Regions from separate parts of the Micromonospora sp. NPDC004540 genome, predicted to be linked through region 2. Evidence: predicted binding sites of a transcription regulator. Region 2 holds the regulator's gene; the other holds the start of a gene.

Region 1 (11,997 bases), on a different contig from region 2:
GGCGGCCGAGGTCTACCGGCGGCTGGTGGCCACGGCCGAGCGGACCCAGGGCGACCTGCGCCGCGAACTGACCGGCCTGCGCCTGCACCCGACGCCGTACTACCTGGTCAACGCCATCGAGACGGACGGCGGGCCGGCGGCCCGGGCCTGGCTCGCCGGCCGCCCGGAGGTGGCCCGGGTGCTGGTGAGCCAGCGGCTGCGCCCGCTGCCCGCGGCGGCGCCCCCGACCCGGGGCGACGTGCCGGCGCCCGCCGGCCCGGCCTGGAACGTCTCGCTGATCGGCGCGGACCGGGTCTGGTCGGAGCTGGGCGTGACCGGCGCCGGCGTGGTGGTGGGCAGCTCGGACTCCGGGGTGGACGGCCGGCACCCGGCGCTGGCCGCCGGCTTCCGGGGCGGCGACGACTCCTGGTACGACCCCTGGGAGCACCGCCGGACGCCGGCCGACCGGGGCGGCCACGGCACCCACACGGTGGGCAGCGCGGTGGGGCGGAACGGGATCGGGGTGGCCCCCGGCGCGAGCTGGGTCGGCTGCGTCAACCTGGACCGCAACCTGGGCAGCCCGGCGCGCTATCTCGACTGCCTGCAGTTCATGCTGGCCCCGTTCCCGCCCGGCGGGGATCCGCTCACCGACGGGCGGCCGCACCGGGCGCCGGACGTGCTGACCAACTCGTGGGGCTGCCCGCCGGTGGAGGGCTGCGACCCGGGTGCGCTGCGACCGGCGACCGCCGCGCTGGCCGCGGCCGGCATCCTCGTGGTGGCCGCCGCCGGCAACACCGGCCCGTACTGCGGCTCGATCGCCGACCCGCCGGCGCCGTACCCGGACGTGCTCACGGTCGGGGCGGTCGACCGGGCCCGCCGACTGACCCGGTTCTCCAGCCGGGGGCCGGCGGCCGGGGGCGCCGCCAAGCCGGACCTGGTCGCGCCCGGCGCCGGGGTGCCGTCGGCGTACCCGGGGGGCGGTTACGCCACCCTGGACGGCACCTCGATGGCGACTCCGCAGGTGGCCGGGGTGGTGGCGCTCATGTGGTCGGCCAACCCGGCGCTGGTCGGCGACCTGGACCGGACCCGGCGCATCCTGACCGAGACGGCCACCCCGGCCGGGCTGCCCGCCGACGCGCCCTGCGGCGGCGCCCGGGACCTGGTCGGCGCCGGCCTGGTCGATGCGTACGCGGCGGTCCGCGCCGCGCGGGCCGTGGACCTCGGTTAACAACCCTGTCCATTGGCCAGCGGATGGCCTAGGGTCGGCGTCCATGGACGTGGAGATCATCGAGCTGGGGCCCGAGCGCCTGCCCGAGGTCGTCGACCTCTGCCGGCGTGCCCTCGACCTGCCGGAGGACGCCGCCGAGGCGCCCGCGATCGTCGCCACCCTGGCCGACCGCGCGGAGGCCGACCGGACGGTGCTGCGACTCGGTGCCGCCCGCGGCGGCGCGCTGGTCGGGGTGCTGGTCGGCTCGCTGTCCGCGCGGGAGCCGCGGCTCGGTCACGTCGACCTGCTGGCGGTGGCACCGGAGGAGCGCCGCCAGGGCATCGGCGGGTCCCTGCTGGCCGAGGCCGAGGCCCGGCTCGCCGGGCTCGGCGCGGCCGAACTGCTGCTGGCCGGGAACCCACCGCACTACGCCTGGCCGGGCATCGACGTGCGCTACACGCCGGCGGTCTGCGCCGCGCTGCGGCTCGGCTACCGGCAGGACCGGACGGCCTGGAACATGACCGCCGACCTGACCGGGGGCTCGGCGGCGCTGCGCTCGACCGAGGCCGCCGAGCAGCGGCTGGCCGGGCGAGGGGTGACGGTACGCCGGGCCGAGCCGGCGGACCTGCCGGCGCTGTCCGAATTCGCCCGGGCCACCTTCGGCGGCGCCTGGGACGGCGAGCTGGCCGGCTCGGTGGGGCGGCCGGACGCGGGCGCGCACCTGGCCGAGCGGGACGGCGAGATCCTCGGTTTCGCCGCCTACGGGTCGTCGCGGCCGAGCTGGTTCGGGCCGATGGGGACCGCCCCGGCGGCCGAGGGCTCGGGCATCGGCGGGGTGCTGCTCCGGCGCTGCCTGCGCGACCAGGCGGAAGCCGGGATCGAGGCGGCGCAGATCGGCTGGGTGGGCCCGGTGCCGTTCTACTCGGGGGCGGCCGGCGCGCGGATCGAGCGGGTGTTCTTCCTGTATCGAAAAGCACTTAACGGACAGAAGTAGCTAAAGTTACATAGACGCTAATAATGCCGTTCGGCCTCCTCGGCCATCGACCGGCCCCTACGGTCGGGAATTAGAGGAGGCGGGCATGACCACGGACGACGAACGGACCGACGACCAGCCGGCGAGCTGGCGTCCGGTCGGCGAGCTTCCCGGGCAGCTGCCGTTCGACCGGCTCGACTTCGGCGACGCCGAGCAACTCGCGGAGATGGCCGGGGCCGACGGGGCGTCCACCGACGAACCGCTGCAACTGGTGGACGAACCGATCCGGCTCACACCGCCCTACGACCGGGCACACAAGCGGCGCAACCAACGTCGACTGCCGACCTGAGACAGACGGAAAGGGGGCGGACCGCTGACGCGGCCCGCCCCCTTTCGGCGTGCTGGTGGAGCTGGACTCAGAAGTCCATCTCCCCGCCACCCGGGCCAGCCGGGGCGGCCGGGGTCTTCTCCGGCTTGTCCGCCACGACGGCCTCGGTGGTGAGGAACAGCGCGGCGATCGAGGCGGCGTTCTGCAGCGCGGAACGCGTCACCTTGGCCGGGTCGATGATGCCCGCGGCCAGCAGGTCCACGTACTCGCCGGTCGCGGCGTTGAGGCCGTGACCCGGGTCGAGGTTGCGGACCCGCTCGACGACGACGCCACCCTCGAGGCCGGCGTTGACGGCGATCTGCCGCAGCGGGGCGTCCAGCGCGATCTTGACGATCTGCGCGCCGGTCGCCTCGTCGCCGGCCAGGTCCAGCTTGTCGAAGGCGGTCTTGCCGGCCTGCACCAGCGCGACGCCACCACCCGGGACGATGCCCTCCTCGACGGCGGCCTTCGCGTTGCGGACGGCGTCCTCGATGCGGTGCTTGCGCTCCTTCAGCTCGACCTCGGTGGCCGCGCCGACCTTGATCACCGCAACACCGCCGGCCAGCTTGGCCAGGCGCTCCTGCAGCTTCTCGCGGTCGTAGTCGGAGTCGCTCTTCTCGATCTCGGCCCGGATCTGGTTGACCCGGCCCTGGATCTGGTCGGCGTCGCCGGCACCGTCGACGATGGTGGTCTCGTCCTTGGTCACCACGACCTTGCGGGCGCGGCCCAGCATGTCGAGGCTGACGGCGTCGAGCTTGAGGCCGACCTCCTCGCTGATGACCTGACCACCGGTGAGGATGGCGATGTCGGCCAGCATGGCCTTGCGGCGGTCACCGAAGCCCGGCGCCTTGACGGCGACCGACTTGAAGGTGCCGCGGACCTTGTTGACCACCAGGGTGGCCAGGGCCTCGCCCTCGATGTCCTCGGAGATGATCAGCAGCGGCTTGCCCGACTGCATGACCTTCTCGAGGATCGGGAGCAGGTCCTTCACCGACGAGATCTTGCTGTTGACGATCAGGAGGTAGGGGTCGTCGAAGACGGCCTCCATACGCTCCGGGTCGGTCATGAAGTAGGCGGAGATGTAGCCCTTGTCGAAGCGCATGCCCTCGGTGAGCTCGAGCTCGAGGCCGAAGGTGTTGCTCTCCTCGACGGTGATGACGCCTTCCTTGCCGACCTTGTCCATCGCCTCGGCGATGATCTCGCCGACGCTGGGGTCGGCGGCGGAGATGGAGGCGGTGGAGGCGATCTGCTCCTTGGTCTCCACGTCCTTGGCGAGCTTCAGCAGCTCCTCCGAGACGTTGGCCACGGCGGCCTCGATGCCCCGCTTCAGGGCCATCGGGTTGGCGCCGGCGGCCACGTTGCGCAGACCCTCACGAACCAGGGCCTGGGCCAGGACGGTCGCCGTCGTCGTGCCGTCACCGGCCACGTCGTCGGTCTTCTTCGCGACCTCCTTGACCAGCTCGGCGCCGATCTTCTCGTAGGGGTCCTCGAGCTCGATCTCCTTGGCGATGCTCACACCATCGTTGGTGATGGTGGGGGCACCCCACTTCTTCTCGAGCACGACGTTGCGGCCCTTGGGGCCGAGGGTCACCTTCACGGCGTCGGCGAGCTGGTTCATGCCCCGCTCGAGGCCGCGGCGCGCCTCTTCGTCGAACGCGATCATCTTGGCCATACGGCGTTGTCCTCCTGGACACTCACGGGCCACCCGAGGGTTCCCCGGATGGGCCGTCTGGTGTACGCACCTTGGGGACGTCGCCACCTGGCGACGACGACGTCTCCTCGGTCGGGCCGGACAGCCCGCGACGACCGGCCCCGTGCCACTCCGGCGCCATTTCGACACCGGCGCGGCCGTGGCCCTACCGCCCCGACCATTGGCACTCACCGTACGCGAGTGCCAATGACCTGTTTAGCACTCTCCCTAGCCGAGTGCAAGCACGATGTCGCCGCTCAGCCGAGTTCCGCGGCCAGCCGGGCGGCGTTCACCGGACCTTCCTGCGCCCGCTGTTCGGCGTACGCGGCGACCAGGCCGACGAGCTGCGCCAGGTAGGCCGGGGTGGCCAGCACGGCGCCCGCCACGGCCAGCACCACGGCGCCGGCGGCGGTGCCCGGAGCGGCGGCCATCGGGTCCAGCCCGAAGACGAGCTGGTTGACCACCCCGATCACGCCGTCCAGCACCGCCGCGGCGATCAACACGCACATGACCAGCGCGACCCGGCCCAGCACAATGCCGAACCGCCGGTGGAACATCCGCCACGCGCGGCCGATCGGCTCCTGCCGCTCGAACAGGTAGATCGGGCCGAACAGGGCGAACGCGCAGGCCGCGTAGAGACCGGGCAGCACGCAGAGGCAGGCACCCACCGTGGTCAGCAGCGAGACCACGAGGGTCCAGCCCCAGAGGCCCAGGGCGCGGCGCAGCCCGTAGCGGAGGGCGGCCCCGACCCCGACCGGCTCGCCGGCCGCCTGGCGGGCGACCACCCAGGTGCCGGCGGCCCAGCCGGTGCTCTGCAACGGGCCGAAGATCAGGGCGGCGAGGAGCACCGCGCCGTAGAAGGCGAACAGGTGCTCGAAGTAGCCGTCGGGCAGCACCGGGGCGCCGTTCGCGCCGGTGACCGGCTGGTCGGTCGGCGCGAGGGCGAGCGAGATGACCGCGATCACCGCCGCCGGCACCGTCTGGGTGAGCAGCATGATCGGCAGGAGCTGGCGCCAGCCGCGCCGCAGCGCGCCCCCGCACCGGCTGAACCAGCCGCCGACGCCCGCGTGCGGCGGGGTGACCAGCGGGTCCTGTGGATCGAGGCCCGGGTGCCAGCCGTACGGCGGGCCGGGCAGCGGGTAACCCGGGTAGGCGGCGCCGGGCAGCGGAGCCGCCCCGGCCGGCCAGGTCCAGCCCTGCGGCGTCCCGGCGGGGTCCGCCGGGTACGGGTCCCAGGGCTGCGGCCCGCCGGAGCCGGGCTGGCCGGGCGCGGCGAACCCGCCGGGGTACGGGTCCCAGGGCTGGCCGGGGGCGGCAGGCCGGTCGGACGCGCCGGGTTGCGCCGGCACGACGGGGTCGGTCGGGGTGGACGACCCGGGCGCGGTGGGATCGACCGCATGCCCCGGCGCCGGAGCCGGCGCGGTGGCCGGCGGCATGGGCCGGGTCGGGTCGACCGGGGCACCGGGCGACGCCGGGCGAACCGGCGGGGTGGAACCCGACGGGGGCAGGTCGGACATGAACCCTCCTCAGCAGCTGCGGCTGGAACGGCTCATGATCTTCCACGGCGCGGGCCTGCACCGCAGCCCCTGGGTCGGGTGGAGCGGCCACCGATCGGGCGGCGGCCCCGAAAGATCAGGCGATGACGCGGACCCGCTCGGCCTGCGGGCCCTTCTGGCCCTGGGCGATCTCGAACTCGACCCGCTGGCCGTCGTCCAACGCCTTGTAGCCGTCCATCTCGATCGCGGAGAAGTGGACGAAGACGTCCTGCCCGCCGTCGACGGCGATGAAGCCGTAGCCCTTTTCGGAGTTGAACCACTTCACGGTGCCCTGTGCCACGGTGCACTTCCTCACTCTGCGCGGCGTTTCACAACCCCCGGAGACCGGCGGACCGGCACCGGTGAGCCACCGGTTCGGCGATCGGCGACGGCCGCTGAATCGGGTGACCGAAATCGCACGCTACACGAGGCGTGACGACCGCGCACGACCACAAATCGGGCATATTTCGGCCACTGTCCGGGCCCGGCCGGGCGCGGGTATCGGCCCTTCCGGTATGCATGGCGACATGACCAGCGCGCCCACCACGACCACCACCGTTCGACGGGTCCGCCCGGCGGACGCCGCCCGGATGCGGGCGCTCCGGCTGGAGATGCTGGCCGACTCCCCGCTGGCGTTCCTGGAGACCGTGGCGGAGGCCGCCGCCCGGCCGCACGCCGACTACGCGGCCCGGATCGCCGCCGTCTCGCACGGCGACCACAACGCCCAGTTCGTCGCCGACCCGGGCGGCCGCCTGGTCGGCCACGCCGGCGGCACGGTCGACCCGGCGGAGCCCGGGCTGACCGTGATCTACGCCGTCTACGTGACGCCGGCCTGGCGGGGCAGCGGGCTGCTCGGCGCTCTGGTGGACGAGGTGGCCGCCTGGTCCCGGGCGTGCGGCCGGCCCGAGCTGATGCTGGAGGTGGTGGTCGGCAACGACCGCGCCCTCCGGGCGTACGAGAAGCTGGGCTTCGTGGACACCGGCGTGCGCGTCCCCCACCCGAGGATCCCCGGTCTCAACGAACTCCAGATGCGCCGCCCCGCCTGACCTTTCGGGTGCGTCTGTTGTCGCCGGAGCGACAACAGACGCACCCGAACCGCAACCGGCCTCAGACGTGCCGGCGGCTCTGCACGATGCGGAAGCGGTTCGCCACGTACGCGCCGTCGGTCAGCGCCGAGTTCGCCGCCGGGTTCGCCCCCGAGCCGTGGAAGTCGGAGAACGCCGCCGACTGGTTGACGAACACCCCGCCGGTCAGGTTGCAGGACAGGTGTACGCCGGCGTCGACCGCCGCCGCCTCGGTGGCGTCCAGCACGGCCTCGTCGGTGGAGTAGACGCCGGCGGTCAGGGCGCCCTTCTCCCCCACGGTCGAGCGGAGGATCTCCAGGCTGTGCGCGGTCGAGTCGGTCGCGATGGCGAACGAGATCGGCCCGAACCACTCGCGGGAGTAGGTGGCGGTGTCGGCCGCGTCGAGCTTGACCACGGTCGGCGTCCGCACCACCGCGTCCGGGAAGGACGGGTGCGCCACGGTGCGCGACTCCAGCACCGGCTCGCCGACCTTGGTGACCTCCTCCAGCCGCTCCAGCACGCCGTCGTTGACGATGGCGCCGGTCAGCTCGACGCCCCGGGCCGGGTCCGCGGTGAGCTTGGCGACCGCCCCGGCGATGCCGGCGGCCACCTCGTCGAAGCTCTTGTGCCCCTGGTCGGTCTCGATGCCGTTCCGGGGGATCAGCAGGTTCTGCGAGGTGGTGCACATCTGGCCGCTGTACAGGGTCAGCGTGAAGCCCAGGTTGCGGCACATCCCGGCGAAGTCGTCGGTGGAGTCGATCACCACCGTGTTCAGGCCGGCCTTCTCGGTGTAGACGGCGGCCTGCCGGGCGTTCGCCTCCAGCCAGTCGCCGTACTCGGTGGAGCCGGTGAAGTCGACGATCCGGACGGCCGGGTGCAGGGCCAGGGTCGAGGCGAGCTTCTCGCCGTCCGCCTCGGGGGCGAGCTGCACCAGGTTGGGGTCGAAGCCGGCCTCGGCGAGCACCTGGCGGGCGTACTTCACGGTGATGGCGAGCGGCAGGACCGCGCGCGGGTGCGGCTTGACGACCACCGGGTTGCCGGTGGCCAGCGAGGCGAAGAGCCCCGGGTACGAGTTCCAGGTCGGGAAGGTGTTGCAGCCGATCACCAGCGCCACCCCGCGGGGCACCACGTGGAAGGTCTTGCTCATCCGCAGCGGGTCGCCCTTGCCGGCGGCCTTCTCCCAGCCGGCGGTGCCCGGGTGCCGGGTCATCTCGGCGTACGCGTAGGCGATCGCCTCCAGCGCCCGGTCCAGCGCGTGCGCGCCGCCGGCCTGGAAGGCCATCACGAAGGCCTGGCCGCTGGTGAACTGCACCGCGTTGGCCAGCTCGAAGACGTTCTTGTGCAGCCGGTCGAGGATCTCCAGGCAGACCCCCACCCGGGCCTGCGGGCCGGCGTCGCGCCAGGCCGGCAGGGCGGCGGTGGCGGCCGCCACGAGCTGGTCGGCGGTGGCGTGCGGGTAGCGCACGTCGAGCGCCACGCCGAACGGGCTGACCTCGGTGGCGACCGTGCCGCCGTCGCCCGGCTGGTCGAGCGGGAAGTCGCCGCCCAGGTACGCCTCGAAGGCGGCCTTGCCGTCGGCGGCGGCGGTCTCGCCGTAGACCCGGGGGCTGGGCGATTCGGGATAGGCGGACCAGTACCCGCGCTCCGTGATCGCGGTCAGCGCCCGGTTGAGGGTCTCGGCGTGCCTGTCGTACAGGGGGTGCGGGGTCTCCGTCATGCCCGCCATCATGCAACAGCGAGCCACCAGATCAGTAGTGGCGTGTCACAAGTCAGATCGTCAGCTGCCAGTCGGTCGAGCCGGCCGCCGGCCGGTAGCCGAGCTGCTCGTTGATCGCGATCATGTGGGTGTTCGTCGCCGCGTTGAAGGTGTCGATCACGCGCAACTCCGGCTCGTGCGCCAGCGCGTGGTCGAGGTTCTCGATCTTGGCGAGCAGCCCGAGCCGGTGGCCGCGGTGGTCCGGGTCGACGATGGTGATCTGCTGCCAGGCGTGCCAGGTGGTGTTGGCGGCCAGGCTGACCATGCTCCAGGCGACCAGCCGGCCGGACGCCTCGTGCACCGCCCCGACGCTGTACCGGCGGACCCCGCGCGCGTCGAGCGCCCGCTCCGTGCCGCGGATCCGCTCGGCGTCGACCTTCTCCTGCTCCCATTCGAGGTCACCGAGGGGCGCGTCCACGAGGAGCCGCCCCTCCAGGTAGGCGACGTCGGCGACGTGCTCCTCAGGGGTGCGCTGCCCCCAGCGGACGGTGCGGTAGCCGGCGGCGGCCGTGCGGGCGCCGGCGAGCAGGTCGGCCAGGTGCGGCCGGTCGAGCGCGGTGATGTCCAGCCGGCGGCGGACGTCGGCGAGCGCCGGCTTCGCGCCGACAGCGGCGGCGAAGGCGGCCCCGGGCAGCTCCCGGGCCTCCTCCCCCGGCAGCGGGGTGACGGTCGCACCGATCAGCCGCTTGCCCCCGCGCTCGCGCAGCAGCCGCAGTCCGTGCTCGTGCAGCGCGCGCCCCACCCCGCGCCGCCGGTACGCCGGGTCCACCACCAGTTCGACGCTGGCGGTGTCGGTGTTGTCGAGGGTGTGCAGGTACAGCCGGAGCCAGCCGACGGGCACGCCGTCGAGGCGCGCGACCCACCAGCGGGTGTCGACACCGGGCATCGGGTGTCGCAGCGGCGCCTCGAACCGCCGCCGGCACAGCGGTGGGAGGTCCGGCTCGTCCACGGCCTGGGCCGCGGCCGCCGTCCGGTACATCGCGTCGAGGGTCGCCTGGTCGGCGGGATCGACGGGGGAGACCGAGATGCCCATGCCCGCGAGCGTGGCCCACCGGACAGCGAAGGGGCCAGCGGTTTTCCGCTGGCCCCTTCGGACGTTGGTCGGGAGGGACGTCCGCACAACGCCTCCGGCGTTGGGTCGCAAGAACTTGAAAAGTCTCCGGCGGATGCCCTCCCGCACGGAGCATCTTGCGCCGTCCAATTCCTGCCGTCAAGTCCTTGTCGGCGCGTTTTCCACACTCACAGCGAAAAGCCAGTTACCCAACGGATCACCCCAATCCCCCGCCCGGGCGATCCGCCCTCCCCCGACCGGGCGAGTCGGCGGGGAGTCAGGAGAGGAGGCCGGCGTCGCGGGCGGCCCGGAGGCTGGGCCGGATGCGGTGGGTGGGCCCGACCTCGGGAGCGACCGCGTCGAGGGTCTTGAGGCCCTCGCCGGTGTTGAACACGACGGTCTCCGCCGTCGGGTCGAGCCGGCCGGACTCGACCAGCTTGCGCAGCACGGCCACGGTGACGCCGCCGGCCGTCTCGGCGAAGACCCCGGTGGTCCGGGCGAGCAGCCGGATGCCGGCGCGGATCTCGTCGTCGTCGGCGTACTCCATCCAGCCGCCGGTGCGGCGGACCGCCTCCAGCGCGTAGAGGCCGGCGGCCGGGTCGCCGATGTTCAGCGACTTGGCGATGCCGGTCGGCTTGACCGGCACGATGGTGTCGCTGTCGGCGTGCAGCGCGGTGGCGATCGGGTTGCAGCCGGCGGACTGCGCGCCGAACACCTTCCAGCCGCCGGCCGGCGCCTCGACCAGCCCGATCTCGACCAGCTCGGCGAACGCCTTGTCGATCTTCGTGAGCAGCTCGCCGCTGGCCATCGGGATGACCACCTGGGCCGGGATCCGCCAGCCCAGTTGCTCGGCGACCTCGTAGCCGAGGGTCTTCGAGCCCTCCGCGTAGTAGGGCCGCACGTTCACGTTGACGAACGCGGTGTCCTCGAACTCGTCGGTCTCCACCAGCTCGCCGCAGAGCCGGTTCACGTCGTCGTACGAGCCGTCGATGGCGACCAGGTCGCCGCCGTAGACGGCGGTGGTCACCACCTTGCCCTGCTCCAGGTCGCTGGGGATGAAGACCACCGAGGGCACCCCGGCCCGGGCCGCGTGGGCGGCCACCGAGTTGGCCAGGTTGCCGGTGGAGGCGCAGGCGTAGCGGGTGAAGCCGAGCGCCCGGGCCGCGGTCAGCGCAACCGAGACCACCCGGTCCTTGAACGAGTGGGTCGGGTTGCCGCTGTCGTCCTTGATCCAGAGCGGGGCGGTGACGCCCAGCTCGGCGGCGAGGTGCGGGGCGGCGACCAGCGGGGTCAGGCCCGGGTCGAGGGTGACCCGGGTGGCCGGGTCCTGGCCGGCGGGGAGCAGGGCCGCGTACCGCCAGAGGTTCTTCGGGCCGGCCTCGATCTGCTCGCGGGTGACGGCGGCCAGGGCGGCGGCGTCGTAGTCGACCTCGAGGGGGCCGAAGCACTCGTAGCAGGCGTGCTGGGCGGCCAGCGGGTAGCGCGCGGAACAGGCGCGACAGACCAGGGCGCGGGCCGGGCTGAGGCTGGTGTCGATGCCGGAGGCAGCGGGAAGCGTCGACGTCATGTCGAGGAGTCCTCTCATCTTTCCCCGCATCGCCGGGTGCGGCGGGGACGGAATTGGCACCTGCCCGCCGTCGCTCGTCGTCGAGCGCGCGGGTGGTTGCCGGGGCGTCATCGGGCCGTATCCCTCAGCCCCTCTGGATGAGGTATGCAGTTGTGCCGCCGAGTCTATGCGCGCGCCGGGGCGCTGCCGAGCCGGGTTCCCACGGTGTGAGCTCCCGGCCCGGGTCAGCGCGCGACGACCGCGACCGGTTCGATCACCGCGGGGTGGTCGGTCACGGCGACCGCCGCTGGGGTGGCGGTCGCCTTCCGGGTACGGGTGACCAGGTTCGCGGCCACCAGGGCGCCGATGGTCAGCGCCGCGCCGACCAGCTCCACCGCACCGGGCCGGTAGCCGCGCAGGATCTGCACCGCGAACGTGGTCACCGGGACCAGGTTCATGAACAGCGCCGCGTCGGCCACGCCGAGCCGGCGGACCCCGGTGTTCCAGGCCAGGCCAGCGAGGACGGCGGCGACCACCACGGCGTACGCCAGTTGCGGGGCGACCGCGACGAGGTCGGCGGCGGCCGGCGCGTGCTGGAGGCCGGTGAGGTCGGCGACGGCGCTGGCGGCGACCATGGCGAGCATGCCGGCGACGGAGGTGAGCGTGGTGTAGCGCAGCGGCGACCACTCGGGGAACCGGCTCGCGCCGTGGGTGTAGAAGGCCCAGCCGAGCACCGCGCCGATCATGAGCAGCCCGCCGACACCGAACTGGTCCAGCCCGTCGAGCCGGCCCCGGGTGATCACCAGCCCGACGCCGAGCAGGGCGACCA
Region 2 (11,982 bases):
TCTGCACCCGGGGCGGGCCGGGAGGTGGGGTGCCGGTCATAGGTCGGGCCGTCGGGCCCTACGCCACCTGCTCTCGAACTCGGCGCCGGGCCCTGCTGGCGCGGCGGTCGCTCTACCCATCGTATCGGGTCAACACCGCCCGCACCGCGCCCATTTCCGGCGGTAGGAGATCAACTGCCGGCCCGGAAGTCGTACCCCTCGAAGGTCTCCTGGTGCCGGGTGAAGCGGTAGGTGGCCCAGTGCAGCCGGACCACCGCGCCGCGCTCGTCCCGGGTCAGCCGGAGCAGCTCGCCCACCTCCCGGCCCGAGACCGTGCGGAACACGTCCGGCCGGTCCGGCAGCGGCGCGAACACCGCGGGCGGCTTGCCCGCCGGCTCGTCCGCGGCCCGCGCTCGCAGCGTCCCGTCGTGCCAGGAGAAGACGTACTCGAAACCCTCGCCCCACCAGCGGCCCAGCAGGCCGCGCAGGTGCTCGGGTGCGGGCGCGCCGGGCCGCCAGGGCTCGACGTCAGCCGGGTCGTGCTCGGCGGCCGCGGCCAGCAGCCGGTGCGGCAGCTCGAAGACCTCCACGCCGGTGCCGGAGGAACCGAGCACCGCGCAACCCATCGCGCCGGCGGTGCCGTCCCCGCCGCGCCGGCCGTAGACGGCGGCCAGGAAACCGGGCATGGCACCGTCGTGCCCCACGTGCATCACCCGCCCCGGCTGTGGCACCAGGATCAGGCCGAGGCCGAAGCCGCCGGCCCAGAGCGTCTCGTCGGTGGTGGTCAGCGGCCAGCGCATCTCGTCGAGGGTGGCCGGCGCGAGCACCGCGCCGGCCGGGTCCAGCGCGGCCGGGTCGGCCAGGAAGGCCGCCCAGCGCGCCAGGTCCGGAGCGGTGCTCCAGAGCTGCGCGGCCGGGGCCACCGCGCCGAAGTCCGTGTTCGGCTCCGGCCGGGCCTCGTCGGAGTACGCGTCGACCAGGAACCCGGTCGCCGCCCGGCCGCCCGGGGTCGGGCCGGTGGCGGCCAGCCCGAGCGGGGCGAGCACCCGCTCGGCCAGCACCTCGGCCCAGGTGCCGCCACGCAGCCGGGCCACCAGCTCGCCGAGCAGCGCCAGGCCGAGGTTGGAGTAGTGGTAGCGCCGCCCGGTGGGCAGCACCCGCTCCACCCGGGCCAGCTCGGCGATGAGCTGGGTGACGTCGGGCGCGCGCAGGCTGTCCCAGACGTCGCCGTGCGGCTCGCGCTGCAGGCCGGCGGTGTGCGACAGCAGCCGGCGGACGGTCAACTCGCCGTGCGCCGGCAGGTCGAGGTGCCGCCCGATCGGGTCGTCCAGGTCGAGCAGCCCCTCGTCCCGGCACTGCATGACCAGCACTGCGGTGAAGGTCTTGGTGACCGAGCCGATCCGGAAGACCGTCTCCGGCCCGAGCGGGGTGTCGTTGCCGGTCCCGCCGACCGCGCAGGTCCAGAGCGGCCGGTCGGCCCGGTGCAGGGCGGCCGAGACGGCCGGGATCCGCCCGTGGGCCTGCGCCTGCCGCACCATCCGGCCGAGCCGGTCATGCACCGTGATCATGAGGGCAGTCTAGGCAGCGCCTCAGCGGCAGAGCATCGGGCCGAGCGGCGCGCCGCCGAGCAGGTGCGCGTGCACGTGGAAGACCTCCTGGCCGCCGTACGGGCCGGTGTTGAACATCAGCCGGAAGCCGTCCACCGTGAGCCCCTCCTCCTCGGCCACCACGGCGGCGGTGCCCAGCAGCTCACCGGCCAGCCCCGGGTCGCCCTGGGCCAGCGTGGCCACGTCCGCGTAGTGCTCCTTGGTGATCACCAGCACGTGGGTGGGCGCCTTCGGGTCGATGTCCCGGAAGGCCAGGGTGGTGGCGGTCTCGCGGACGATGGTGGCCGGGATCTCCCCGGCGACGATCCGGCAGAACAGGCAGTCGGTTCCCATCGGGGCATGGTAAGTCGTCCCGTACCCGCTCAGGCATGATGTGCCGCGTGACTTCTCGGGCGGTACTGGTGACGGGGGCCTCGCGCGGCATCGGCCGCGCGGTGGCGCGGGCGTTCGCGGCGGGCGGGGACCGGGTGGCCATCCACCACCGGGACTCCGCGGAGCTGGCCGAGGAACTGCGGGCGGACCTGCCCGGCGACGGGCACGTGGTGGTCCGCGCCGACCTGGCCGACCCGGACGCGGTCCGGGCCATGGTGGACGAGGCGGCCCAGCGCCTGGGCGGGCTCGACGTCCTGGTCAACAACGCCGGCGTCTACGGCCCCCGCGACCTGCCGCACCCGGTCTTCGGCAACACCTACGAGCAGTGGCAGGAGCAGTGGCGGCTGGTCCTGGAGACCAACCTGACCGGCGCGGCGAACGTCACCTGGTGCGCCGCCCAGCACCTGCGCGAGCGGGGCGGCCGGATCGTGAACGTGTCGTCCCGGGGCGCCTTCCGGGGTGAGCCGGAGCAGCCCGCGTACGGGGCGAGCAAGGCGGGGCTGAACGCGCTCGGTCAGTCGCTGGCGCTGGCCCTGGCCCCGTACGGCATCGCGGTGGCGACGGTCGCGCCGGGCTTCGTGGCGACCGACATGACCACCACCCACCTCAGCGGCGAGCGGGGCGACGCGATCCGTGCCCAGTCCCCCTTCAACCGGGTGGCCCGCCCCGAGGAGATCGCCGCCGCGGTGCACTGGCTGGCCAGCCCCGAGGCCGAGTGGGCCTCCGGCACCATCGTCGACCTCAACGGCGCCTCCTACCTGCGCAGCTGACGCCCCAGCGCGTCGATCATGGACTTGTGGCGCCCGCTTCGACCCTTGTGCGGCCTACGGCAGGTGCCACGACTCCATGATCGACGCGGTCAGGCGGGGTGAGGCCGGGAGGGCGGGGCGGGTTACCAGCGGGTCAGGCGGGTGGACAGGACGCTCACGGCGGCCACGCCCGCCGTTGACGTGCGGAGGACCGTCGGGCCGAGGCGGACGGGGCGGGCGCCGGCCTCCTGGAAGGCCGACACTTCGGTGTCGGTGATGCCGCCCTCGGGGCCCACGACCAGGACGATCTCGCCGGTCTCCGGCAGGTCGGCCCTGGTCAGCCGGTCGTCGGCCTCCTCGTGCAGGACGAACGCGGCGGACGCGCCGGCGATCCGCCGGGCCACCGTGGTGGTGGACTCGTCGGGTGTGCCGGCCACCACCGGCAGCCACGGGCGGCGGGCCTGCTTGGCCGCCTCCCGGGCGGTGGCCGCCCACTTCTCCCGGGCCCGTACGCCCCGGTCCCCGCGCCACTGGCTCACCGAACGCGAGGCCGCCCACGGCACGATCTCGTCCACCCCGACCTCGGTCATCGCCTGCACGGCCAGCTCGCCCCGGTCGCCCTTGGCGATGCCCTGCACCACGACCAGCCGGGGGACGGACGCGTCGACGTACCCCCGGGAGGTGACCCGGAGGTCGAGGGTGCCCCTGCCCACGGCGCTGACCACCGCGGCGGCCGTGCCGCCCCGCCCGTCGGCGAGCAGCAGTTCCTCGCCGGCGCGCAGCCGCTGCACGGTGGCCGCGTGGTGCCCCTCCGGGCCGTCCAGCGTCAGCGTGTCACCGGTGGGCAGCGCCTCGACCAGGAACAGCGGCGCCGACACCTCAGGCGTGCCCGTTGAAGGCGTCGCGCATCCGGGAGAAGAAGCCGCCCTGCTTGGTCAGCTCGGCGACCTCCTCGCCACGGGTCTTGGCGAAGTCGCGCAGCATCCGCTCCTGGTCGGCGTCGAGCTTGGTCGGGGTCCGCACGTCGAGGTGGACGTAGAGGTCGCCCCGGCCGGTGCCGCGCAGGTGCGGCACGCCCCGGGCGCGCAGCCGCAGCGTGCTGCCCGGCTGGGTGCCCGGCTTGACGTCGACCGTCTCCTCGCTGTCGAGGGTCTTGATGGTCAACCGGGTGCCGAGCGCGGCGGCGGTCATCGGCACGGTGACCCGGCAGTGCAGGTCGTCGCCCTTGCGGGAGTAGACGTCGTGCGGCCGCTCGTGGATCTCCACGTAGAGGTCGCCGGCGGTGCCGCCGCCCGGGCCCACCTCGCCCTGCTGGGCCAGCCGGATCCGCATGCCGTCCTCGACGCCCGCCGGGATCTTGACGGTGAGCGAGCGGCGGGTGCGCACCCGGCCGTCGCCCGCGCAGGTCGGGCAGGGGTGCGGGATGGTGGTGCCGTAGCCCTGGCAGACCGTGCACGGCCGGGCGGAGACCACCTGGCCGAGGAAGGTCCGCTGCACCGACTGCACCTCGCCGCGGCCGCCGCACGCCTCGCAGGTGGCCAGGTGGGTGCCGGCCGCCGTGCCGGCGCCGGAGCAGGTGGTGCAGAGCACCGCGGTGTCGACGGTGATCGGCGCCTCGACGCCGAACGCCGTCTCGTTCAGGTCCAACTCCAGCCGCAGGATCGCGTCGGCGCCCGGCCGGGTCCGCGGCCGCGGGCCCCGGCTGCCGCCCGCGGCGCCGCCGAAGAACGCGTCCATGATGTCCTGGAAGCCGACGAACGGGCCGGCGCCGCCCGGACCACCCGGGCCCGCGCCCCCGCCGCCCGGGGCGAGCGGGTCGCCGCCCAGGTCGACGATCTGCCGTTTCCGGTCGTCCGAGAGAACCTCGTACGCGGCGTTGATGTCCTTGAACTTCTCCTGTGCCTCCGGGTCCGGATTGACGTCCGGGTGGAACTGGCGCGCCAGCTTGCGGTAGGCGCGCTTGATCTCGTCGTCGGAGGCGTCCCGGCTCACGCCAAGAATGCCGTAGTAGTCCCTGGCCACTGCGTCTGGTGTCCTCATGTTCGTCTCGCGTTGCGCCGGTCGTCGGCCGGAGCCGGCCGTCGGCCCTGACTGGTCAGTTCTGGGCCAGCAGTTCGCCCACGTAGCGTGCCACGGCCCTCACCGTGGCGATGGTGCCGGGGTAGTCCATCCGGGTCGGGCCAAGCACGCCGAGACCACCCACGATGGTGGCGCCCGGGCCGTAGCCGGTGCTGACCACCGAGGCGGCGCGCAGGTTGTCGATCTCGTTCTCGTCCCCGATGAGCACCCGGGTGGTGCTCGGCTCGGCCTCCCCGATCAGCTTGAGCAGCACGACCTCCTCCTCGAGCGCCTCGAGGATCGGACGCAGCGAACCCTGGAAGTCGAGCAGACCACCCCGGGTGAGGTTGGCAGTGCCGGCCAGCGCGATGCGCTCCTCGTGCCGCTCGACCAGCGTCTCCAGCAGCACGCTGGAGAGCGTGGCCATGGCCGGACGCAGCTGCGGCGTGGCCTCGTCGACCAGGGCCTGCACCAGTGGCGGGGTGTCGGAGAGCCGACTGCCGACCAGCTTCTCGTTGACCAGGCGGCGCAGGTCGGTGACGTCCTCGGCCGGGATCGGGCCGGGCAGCTCGACCAGCCGCTGCTCGACCCGGCCGGTGTCGGCGATCATGACGACCATCAGCCGGGTGGTGGAGATCGGCACCAGCTCCAGGTGGCGCACCTTGGAACGGGCCAGGCTCGGGTACTGCACCACGGCGACCTGCCGGGTGAGCTGGGCCAGCAGCCGGACCGTGCGGTGCACCACGTCGTCCAGGTCGACCGCGCCGACCAGGAAGCGCTCGATGGCCCGGCGCTCGGCCGGGCTGAGCGGCTTGACCCGGGAGAGCCGGTCGACGAAGAGCCGGTAGCCGCGGTCGGTGGGCACCCGGCCGGCACTGGTGTGCGGCTGCCGGATGTAGCCCTCCTCCTCCAGCACCGCCATGTCGTTGCGGACGGTCGCCGGGGAGACGCCGAGCTGGTGGCGCTCGACCAGCGCCTTGCTGCCGACCGGCTCCTGCGTGGCGACGTAGTCCTCGACGATCGCGCGGAGCACGGCGAGCTTGCGGTCGTCGAGACCCATCTCCCCCACCTCCTGACGCACCTCGTCCGCACCGGCGCACGGCATCTGGCACTCGACTGTAGCGAGTGCCAGTCTACGTCGGCGTGCCCGCCGACGCGATGATCAGCGACGCACCTCCGGTGCGGCCCGCCGCACATCCGACCCACCAGGGCCGAACAGCCGGACATCCCGGGCGATCTCGCTCTGGTGCGCCCTTGCCTCCGGGACCTACCGTGACGTCCATGACTGAACCTCCTCGCCCTCCCGGAGCGGGGGACTCCGGCGCCCCGCCGCCGGAGCCGACCCCGCCGTCGGCACCGCACGGTTCGTCGCCGGCCGACGAGCCCCCCACCGCACCACTGTCCGGGGCACCGGCGCCGGGCGGCCATCCCCCGCCCGGCGGCTATCCGCCGCCTCCCGGCGGCCAGCCGCCGTCGGGCGGTTACCCACCCCCGGGCGGCTACCCCCCGCCGGGCGGCTACGCCCCCTCGGGCGCCGGCTACCCGGGCGGCGGCGCCTACGGACCGCCCGCCGGCTACGCCAACAACGACGACAAGACCTGGGCCCTGGTCGCGCACTTCGGCGGCGCGGCCGGGATGTTCGTGGGCGGCGGCGTGCTGGGCTGGGTCGCCCCGCTGATCGCCCTGCTCGCCCGCGGCAACCAGTCGCCGACCGTCCGCGCGCACGCGATCGCCGCGCTCAACTTCCAGCTCATCTGGTCGATCATCGCGCTGGTCGGCTGGATCCTCGCCTGCATCCTGATCGGCTTCGTGATCGGTTTCGGCGCGATGATCGTCGGCATCATCTTCGGCATCCTGGCCGGGGTGAAGGCCAACGAGGGGCAGCTCTACCGCTACCCGATGTCGGCCAGCCTGATCAAGTGACCCGCCCCCCCCGGCCGGCTCCCTACCCCGGGGGCCGGCCGGCCCGGTCACGGCAGCAGGTCGCGGACGACCGCGTCGGCGAGCAGCCGGCCGCGCAGGGTGAGCACCGCCCGGCCCGCGGCGTACGCGTCGGCGTCCAGCAGGCCCCCGGCCCGGGCCCGCTCGGCGCCCGCCCGGCCCGCCTCGTCGAGCCCGGCCAGCGGCAGCCCGGCGGCGAGCCGCAGCCGCAGCATCACGTCCTCCATGTGCGCCTCGTCGGGCGTCAGCAGCTCCCGGGCCAGGCCGGGCGACTCCCCGGCGGCGAGCCGCTGCGCGTACGCCGTCGGGTGCTTGACGTTCCACCAGCGCACCCCGCCGACGTGGCTGTGCGCCCCCGGGCCCAGGCCCCACCAGTCGGCGCCGGTCCAGTAGAGCAGGTTGTGCCGGCACCGGGCCGCTTCGGAGCGGGCCCAGTTGGAGACCTCGTACCAGGAGAAGCCGGCCGCCGCGAGGGCCGCCTCCGCGGCCAGGTAGCGGTCCGCCGCCACGTCGTCACTGGGGTACGGCAGCTCGCCGCGGCGCATCCGGGCGGCCAGCCGGGTGCCGTCCTCGACGATCAGGGCGTACGCGCTGACGTGGTCCACCCCCGCCGCGACCACCTGGTCCAGCGAAGCGGCGAAGTCCTCGGCGCTCTCCCCCGGCGTGCCGTAGATCAGGTCCAGGTTCACGTGCTCGAACCCGGCATCCCGGGCCTCCAGGGCGGCGGCGGTGGCCCGGCCGGCGCTGTGCTGCCGGTCGAGGATCGCCAGCACCCCGGGCGCCGCGGACTGCATGCCCAGCGAGATCCGGGTGTAGCCGGCGGCCCGCAGGGTCTTGAGCGACTCCGGGGTGACCGTCTCGGGGTTGGCCTCGGTGGTCACCTCGGCGTCGGCGGCCAGCCCCCAGGTGCGGTCGATGCCGTCGAGGATCCGGGCCAGGTCGTCGGCGGGGAGCAGGGTGGGCGTGCCGCCGCCGACGAAGACGGTGTCCACCCGGGGCGGCGGGCTGTCGCCCAGCACCCGGCCGGCGAGGGCCAGCTCGGCCAGCACCGTGTCGGCGTACGTCTCCCGGCTCGCCCCGCCACCCAGCTCGGCCGCGGTGTAGGTGTTGAAGTCGCAGTAGCCGCACCGGCTGGCGCAGAACGGGACGTGCACGTACACACCGAAGCCGCGGGCGCCGACGGCGCGGCGGGCGGCAGCGGGCAGCGCCCCGTCGCGCGGGACGGGTTCGCCTTCTGGAAGGACGCCGGGCATGGCCACTAGTGTGCCCGGCATGACCTCTCCGGACGCTCTCGTGCGGGTCGCCACGGCCCGTGGGGTGACCACCCTCACCCTGGACAGCCCGCAGAACCGCAACGCGCTCTCCACCCCGCTGATGACCGAGCTGCTGGCCGGGCTGGCCGCGGCGGTCGCCGACGACGCGGTCCGGGCGATCGTGCTGGACCACACCGGCCCGGTGTTCTGCTCCGGCGCGGACCTGAAGGAGACCGCCGCCGCGTACGCCAGCGGGTCGGTGCCGGCCGGGATGCTGGGCGACGTGCTGGTCGCGGTCCGGGAGTGCCCGAAGCCGGTGCTGGCCAGGGTGGCCGGGCCGGCGCGGGCCGGCGGGCTGGGCCTGATCGCGGCCGCGGACCTGGCGGTCTGCGCCGAGGAGGCCACGTTCGCCTTCACCGAGGTCCGGATCGGGGTGATCCCGGCGGTGATCTCGGCGACCGTACTGCCCCGGCTGCACCCCCGGGCGGCCGCCGAGCTGTACCTCACCGGCGACACCTTCGACGGCCGACGGGCCGCCGAGATCGGCCTGGTCACCGCCGCCGTGCCGGCGGACGCGCTGGACGCCGCGGTGGACCGCTACCGCGACTCGCTGGTCAAGGGCGCGCCGAAGGCCCTCGCCGGGACCAAGGAGCTGCTGCGCCGCCCGGCCGCGACCGACCTGCGGGCCGAGATCGCCGAGTTGGCCGCCCTGTCCACCCGGTACTTCCTCTCCGAGGAGGGCCGGGAAGGCGTCCTCGCGTTCCGGGAGAAGCGGCCCGCGGCCTGGGTGCCCGCCGCAGACTGAGGCCGGAGGTGCGGGGTCGGCTACGGACCGTGAGGCGTCCGGTCGGCCGACCCGGACACTGGAGTGAGCGACGTACGCTTGGCGGGCTGTCGGGACAGGAGGTGCGGGTGCGAACGCGAACGGCGATCGTGGCATCGGGTGTGGTGGTGGCGGTCCTGGCCCTGCTCGGCGTGTGGTTCGTCGCGAAGCAGTTCGGGCACCACCTGCGGCTGCCGCTGGCCAGCCGGACCTGCACCGTCCGGGCCGACGGCGAGGTCGTGCTCGGTGCCGACCAGATGGCCAACGCGGCCACCATCGCGGCGATCGGCGTGCAGCGGAAGATGCCGGAGCGGGCCGTGGTGGTGGCGCTGGCGACGGCGTACCAGGAGTCGCACCTGCGCAACATCGCGCACGGCGACCGGGACTCGCTCGGCCTGTTCCAGCAACGCCCGAGCCAGGGCTGGGGTACCCCGGAGGAGATCCGCGACCCGCGCTACGCGGCCAAGAAGTTCTACGCCGCGCTGAAGAAGGTCAAGGGCTGGGAGAAGCTGCGGGTCACCGAGGCCGCCCAGCGGGTGCAGCGGTCGGCCTACCCCGAGGCGTACGAGAAGTGGGCGGACGAGTCGCAGGTGCTCACCCGCGCCCTGCTCGGGAACGCGACCGGGGCGGTGGCCTGCACGGTCGGCCCGACGCCGACGATGCGCGGCCCGGCCGCCGCGACCGCGCTGTTGCAGAGCCTGGCCCTGGACTGGGGCCTGCCGGAGCTGGCCTCGGCCACCGACCTGACCGGGCTGACCTTGCCGGCCGCCGACAACCGCAACGGCTGGCGGTACGCCCACTGGCTGGTCTCGCACGCCGACGACCACGGGGTGAAGCGGGTCCGCTTCGGCGACCTGGAGTGGACGGCCGAGCAGGGCACCTGGGCCAAGGTGAAGGGTGACCCGGCGAGCCAGGTGCTGGCCGAGGTCTTCGCCGCCACCTGACCCGAGCCGCTGCCTGACCCGAGCCGCCGCCGGCCGGTCCCGGCCCCGGCGGTCAGCCGGCGGCGGCGCCCAGGCGGCGGCGGACCTTCTCCCGCAACGACTCGGGCAGCTCCGGCACGTCGAGCAGGCGGGGCAGCAGCTCCGGCTCCAGGGTGGTGGCCCGGAACACCTCGCCGATCGTCACCCCGTGCGCCGGCCGGTCGACGACCTCGACGGGATCGCCGGCCCCCACCTCGCCCTCGCGCAGCACCCGCAGGTACGCCCCGGGCGCGCCCCGGAGGGTGAACCGCTTGATCAGGTCGGGCACGCCCCAGAACCCGGCGAAGGTGGTGCACGGGGTGCGCGGCTTGGTCACCTCCAGCAGGGCGGAGCCGACCGCCCAGCGCTCGCCGATCACCGCCCCGGTGACGTCCACCGCCCAGGTGGTGAGGTTCTCGCCGAAGGCGCCCGGCCGCAGCGCCCGGCCCATCTCGCCGGCCCACCAGCCGGCGTCCTCCTCGGCGTACGCGTAGACCGCCTGGTCGGGGCCGCCGTGGTGGGCCCGCTCGCCGATGAAGTCACCGGTCACCCCGGCGAACCGGACCGCCACCCGGCCGTCCACCGGCCGCTTGTCGATGCCGCTGCGACCGCTCTCGTCGCCCGCCCACTCCGCCTCGGTCACCACGCCGAGGTTCACCGCCGCCAGCCTGCCCGTCATGGCGGTCAGCCTAGGGGCCGCCGCCGGGCGCCGGGAAACGGGTTCGTCCCGGCGGGCGGCTCAGCCCTTGACGGCCCCGGCGACCAGGCCGGAGACCATCCGGCGCTGCACCAGCAGGAAGAAGACGATCACCGGCAGGGTGAACAGCGTCGACGCGGCCATCACCGAGCCCCAGGCGGTGTCGTCCCGCCCGAAGAAGAACGTCATGGCCACCGGCAACGTGTACTTGTGCTGGTCGTTGACGAAGGTCAGCGCGAAGATCAGCTCGTTCCAGGCGGTGATGAAGGAGAAGATGCTGGTCGCCACCAGACCGGGGGCGACCAGCGGGAAGAGGACCTTGCGGAAGGTCTGGGCGCGGCTGGCCCCGTCGATCGCCGCCGCCTCCTCAAGCTCCTTGGGCACGGCGGCCACGAAGCCGCGCAGCATCCAGACCGCGAACGGCAGGGAGAAGCCGAGGTAGGTCAGGATCAGGCTGGGCAGGGTGTTGTAGAGGCCGAGCCGCTGGATCATCAGGAACAGCGGGATGACCAGCGCCTCCAGCGGGATCATCTGCACCACCAGCAGCAGGATGAGGAAGGTGGTGCGCAGCTTGAAGCGGAAGCGGGCCACCGCGGTCGCGGCGAGCAACGCGACCAGCCCGCTCAGCAGGACGGTGGCCACCGCCACCAACGCGCTGTTGAGGAAGAAGTCGGTGAAGGTCACGCCGGGGATCAGGTTGCCCGTGAGGATCTCCCGGTAGTGCTCCAGGGTCGGCTCGGCCGGCACCGGGCGCGGGGTGGCCGAGAAGATCTCCCGGTTGGGCTTCAGCGAGGTGGCGACCATCCAGTAGACGGGGAAGGCCGCGAAGAGCGCGACCAGCAGGCCGGCGCCGTTGAGGGCGATCTTCTTCACGACTCGTCCTCCTGCCGCAGCACCATACGGACGTACACGCCGGTCACCACGAGCAGGATCAGGGTGAGGATGACGGCGATCGCGGAACCCAGGCCGTACTTGGGCGGCGGCGAGAACGCCTCCGCGTAGGAGTAGATCGACAGCATGAACGTCGACCGGTCCTGGGTGCCGCCGGCCAGCACGAACTGCTGCGTGAAGACCTTGAAGTCCCAGATCGTGGAGAGCACCACGAGGATGCCGAAGACCGGCCGCAGCGTCGGGAAGGTGACCGACCAGAAGACCCGCCACGGCCCGGCCCCGTCCACCCGGGCGGCCTCCTGCAGCTCGCTCGGCACGCTCTTGAGCCCGGCCAGCACGCTGACCGCGATGAACGGGAACGAGTGCCAGACCACCACCAGGGTCAGGATGCCGAAGAAGAGCAGGGGGTCGTTGAACCAGCCGTAGCCGGTCCAGTCGCTGCGGCCGAACAGGGCCGTGGAGAGCCCGTCCGGAAGCTTGTTGAACAGCCAGGTGACCAGGCCGCTAGTGTCGTCGAAGATCCACTTCCAGACGATGGTGCCGGTCAGCGCCGGGGTGGCCCAGGCCAGCATCACGCAGCTCGCCACGAAGGTGGCCATCTTCTTCCCGAGCCGGTTGAGCAGCAGCCCGACCAGGGTGCCGAGGATCAT

What was found. The regulator HrcA, encoded in region 2, represses chaperone genes, less so after heat shock. The targets are predictions, from matches to a motif close to GGTTNGCACNCTCNNNNNGAGNGTGCNAACC.
Region 1: a site for HrcA is predicted at 4,396-4,426, ahead of groL (chaperonin GroEL). Genes of this name have one in related genera too.

What each region holds. Positions count from the first base shown of each region.
Region 1 covers NZ_JBEXLR010000010.1:14,942-26,938, reverse strand. The annotation lists gene ABZV78_RS05530 (S8 family serine peptidase) at 1-1,207, shown strand, start outside; gene ABZV78_RS05525 (GNAT family N-acetyltransferase) at 1,251-2,180, shown strand; gene ABZV78_RS05520 (hypothetical protein) at 2,266-2,508, shown strand; gene groL (chaperonin GroEL) at 2,576-4,198, opposite strand; gene ABZV78_RS05510 (hypothetical protein) at 4,474-5,733, opposite strand; gene ABZV78_RS05505 (cold-shock protein) at 5,849-6,052, opposite strand; gene ABZV78_RS05500 (GNAT family N-acetyltransferase) at 6,279-6,797, shown strand; gene paaN (phenylacetic acid degradation protein PaaN) at 6,859-8,532, opposite strand; gene ABZV78_RS05490 (GNAT family N-acetyltransferase) at 8,585-9,604, opposite strand; gene thrC (threonine synthase) at 9,900-11,189, opposite strand; SAM riboswitch class I at 11,201-11,333, opposite strand; gene ABZV78_RS05480 (DMT family transporter) at 11,414-11,997, opposite strand, start outside.
Region 2 covers NZ_JBEXLR010000120.1:312-12,293, reverse strand. The annotation lists gene ABZV78_RS28055 (PhoH family protein) at 1-40, opposite strand, end outside; gene ABZV78_RS28050 (serine hydrolase domain-containing protein) at 171-1,547, opposite strand; gene ABZV78_RS28045 (histidine triad nucleotide-binding protein) at 1,569-1,919, opposite strand; gene ABZV78_RS28040 (SDR family oxidoreductase) at 1,967-2,728, shown strand; gene ABZV78_RS28035 (16S rRNA (uracil(1498)-N(3))-methyltransferase) at 2,851-3,585, opposite strand; gene dnaJ (molecular chaperone DnaJ) at 3,587-4,729, opposite strand; gene hrcA (heat-inducible transcriptional repressor HrcA) at 4,803-5,825, opposite strand; gene ABZV78_RS28020 (DUF4870 domain-containing protein) at 6,047-6,688, shown strand; gene hemW (radical SAM family heme chaperone HemW) at 6,736-7,959, opposite strand; gene ABZV78_RS28010 (enoyl-CoA hydratase-related protein) at 7,979-8,764, shown strand; gene ABZV78_RS28005 (hypothetical protein) at 8,866-9,726, shown strand; gene ABZV78_RS28000 (MOSC domain-containing protein) at 9,779-10,423, opposite strand; gene ABZV78_RS27995 (carbohydrate ABC transporter permease) at 10,484-11,314, opposite strand; partial or broken gene ABZV78_RS27990 (sugar ABC transporter permease) at 11,311-11,982, opposite strand, start outside.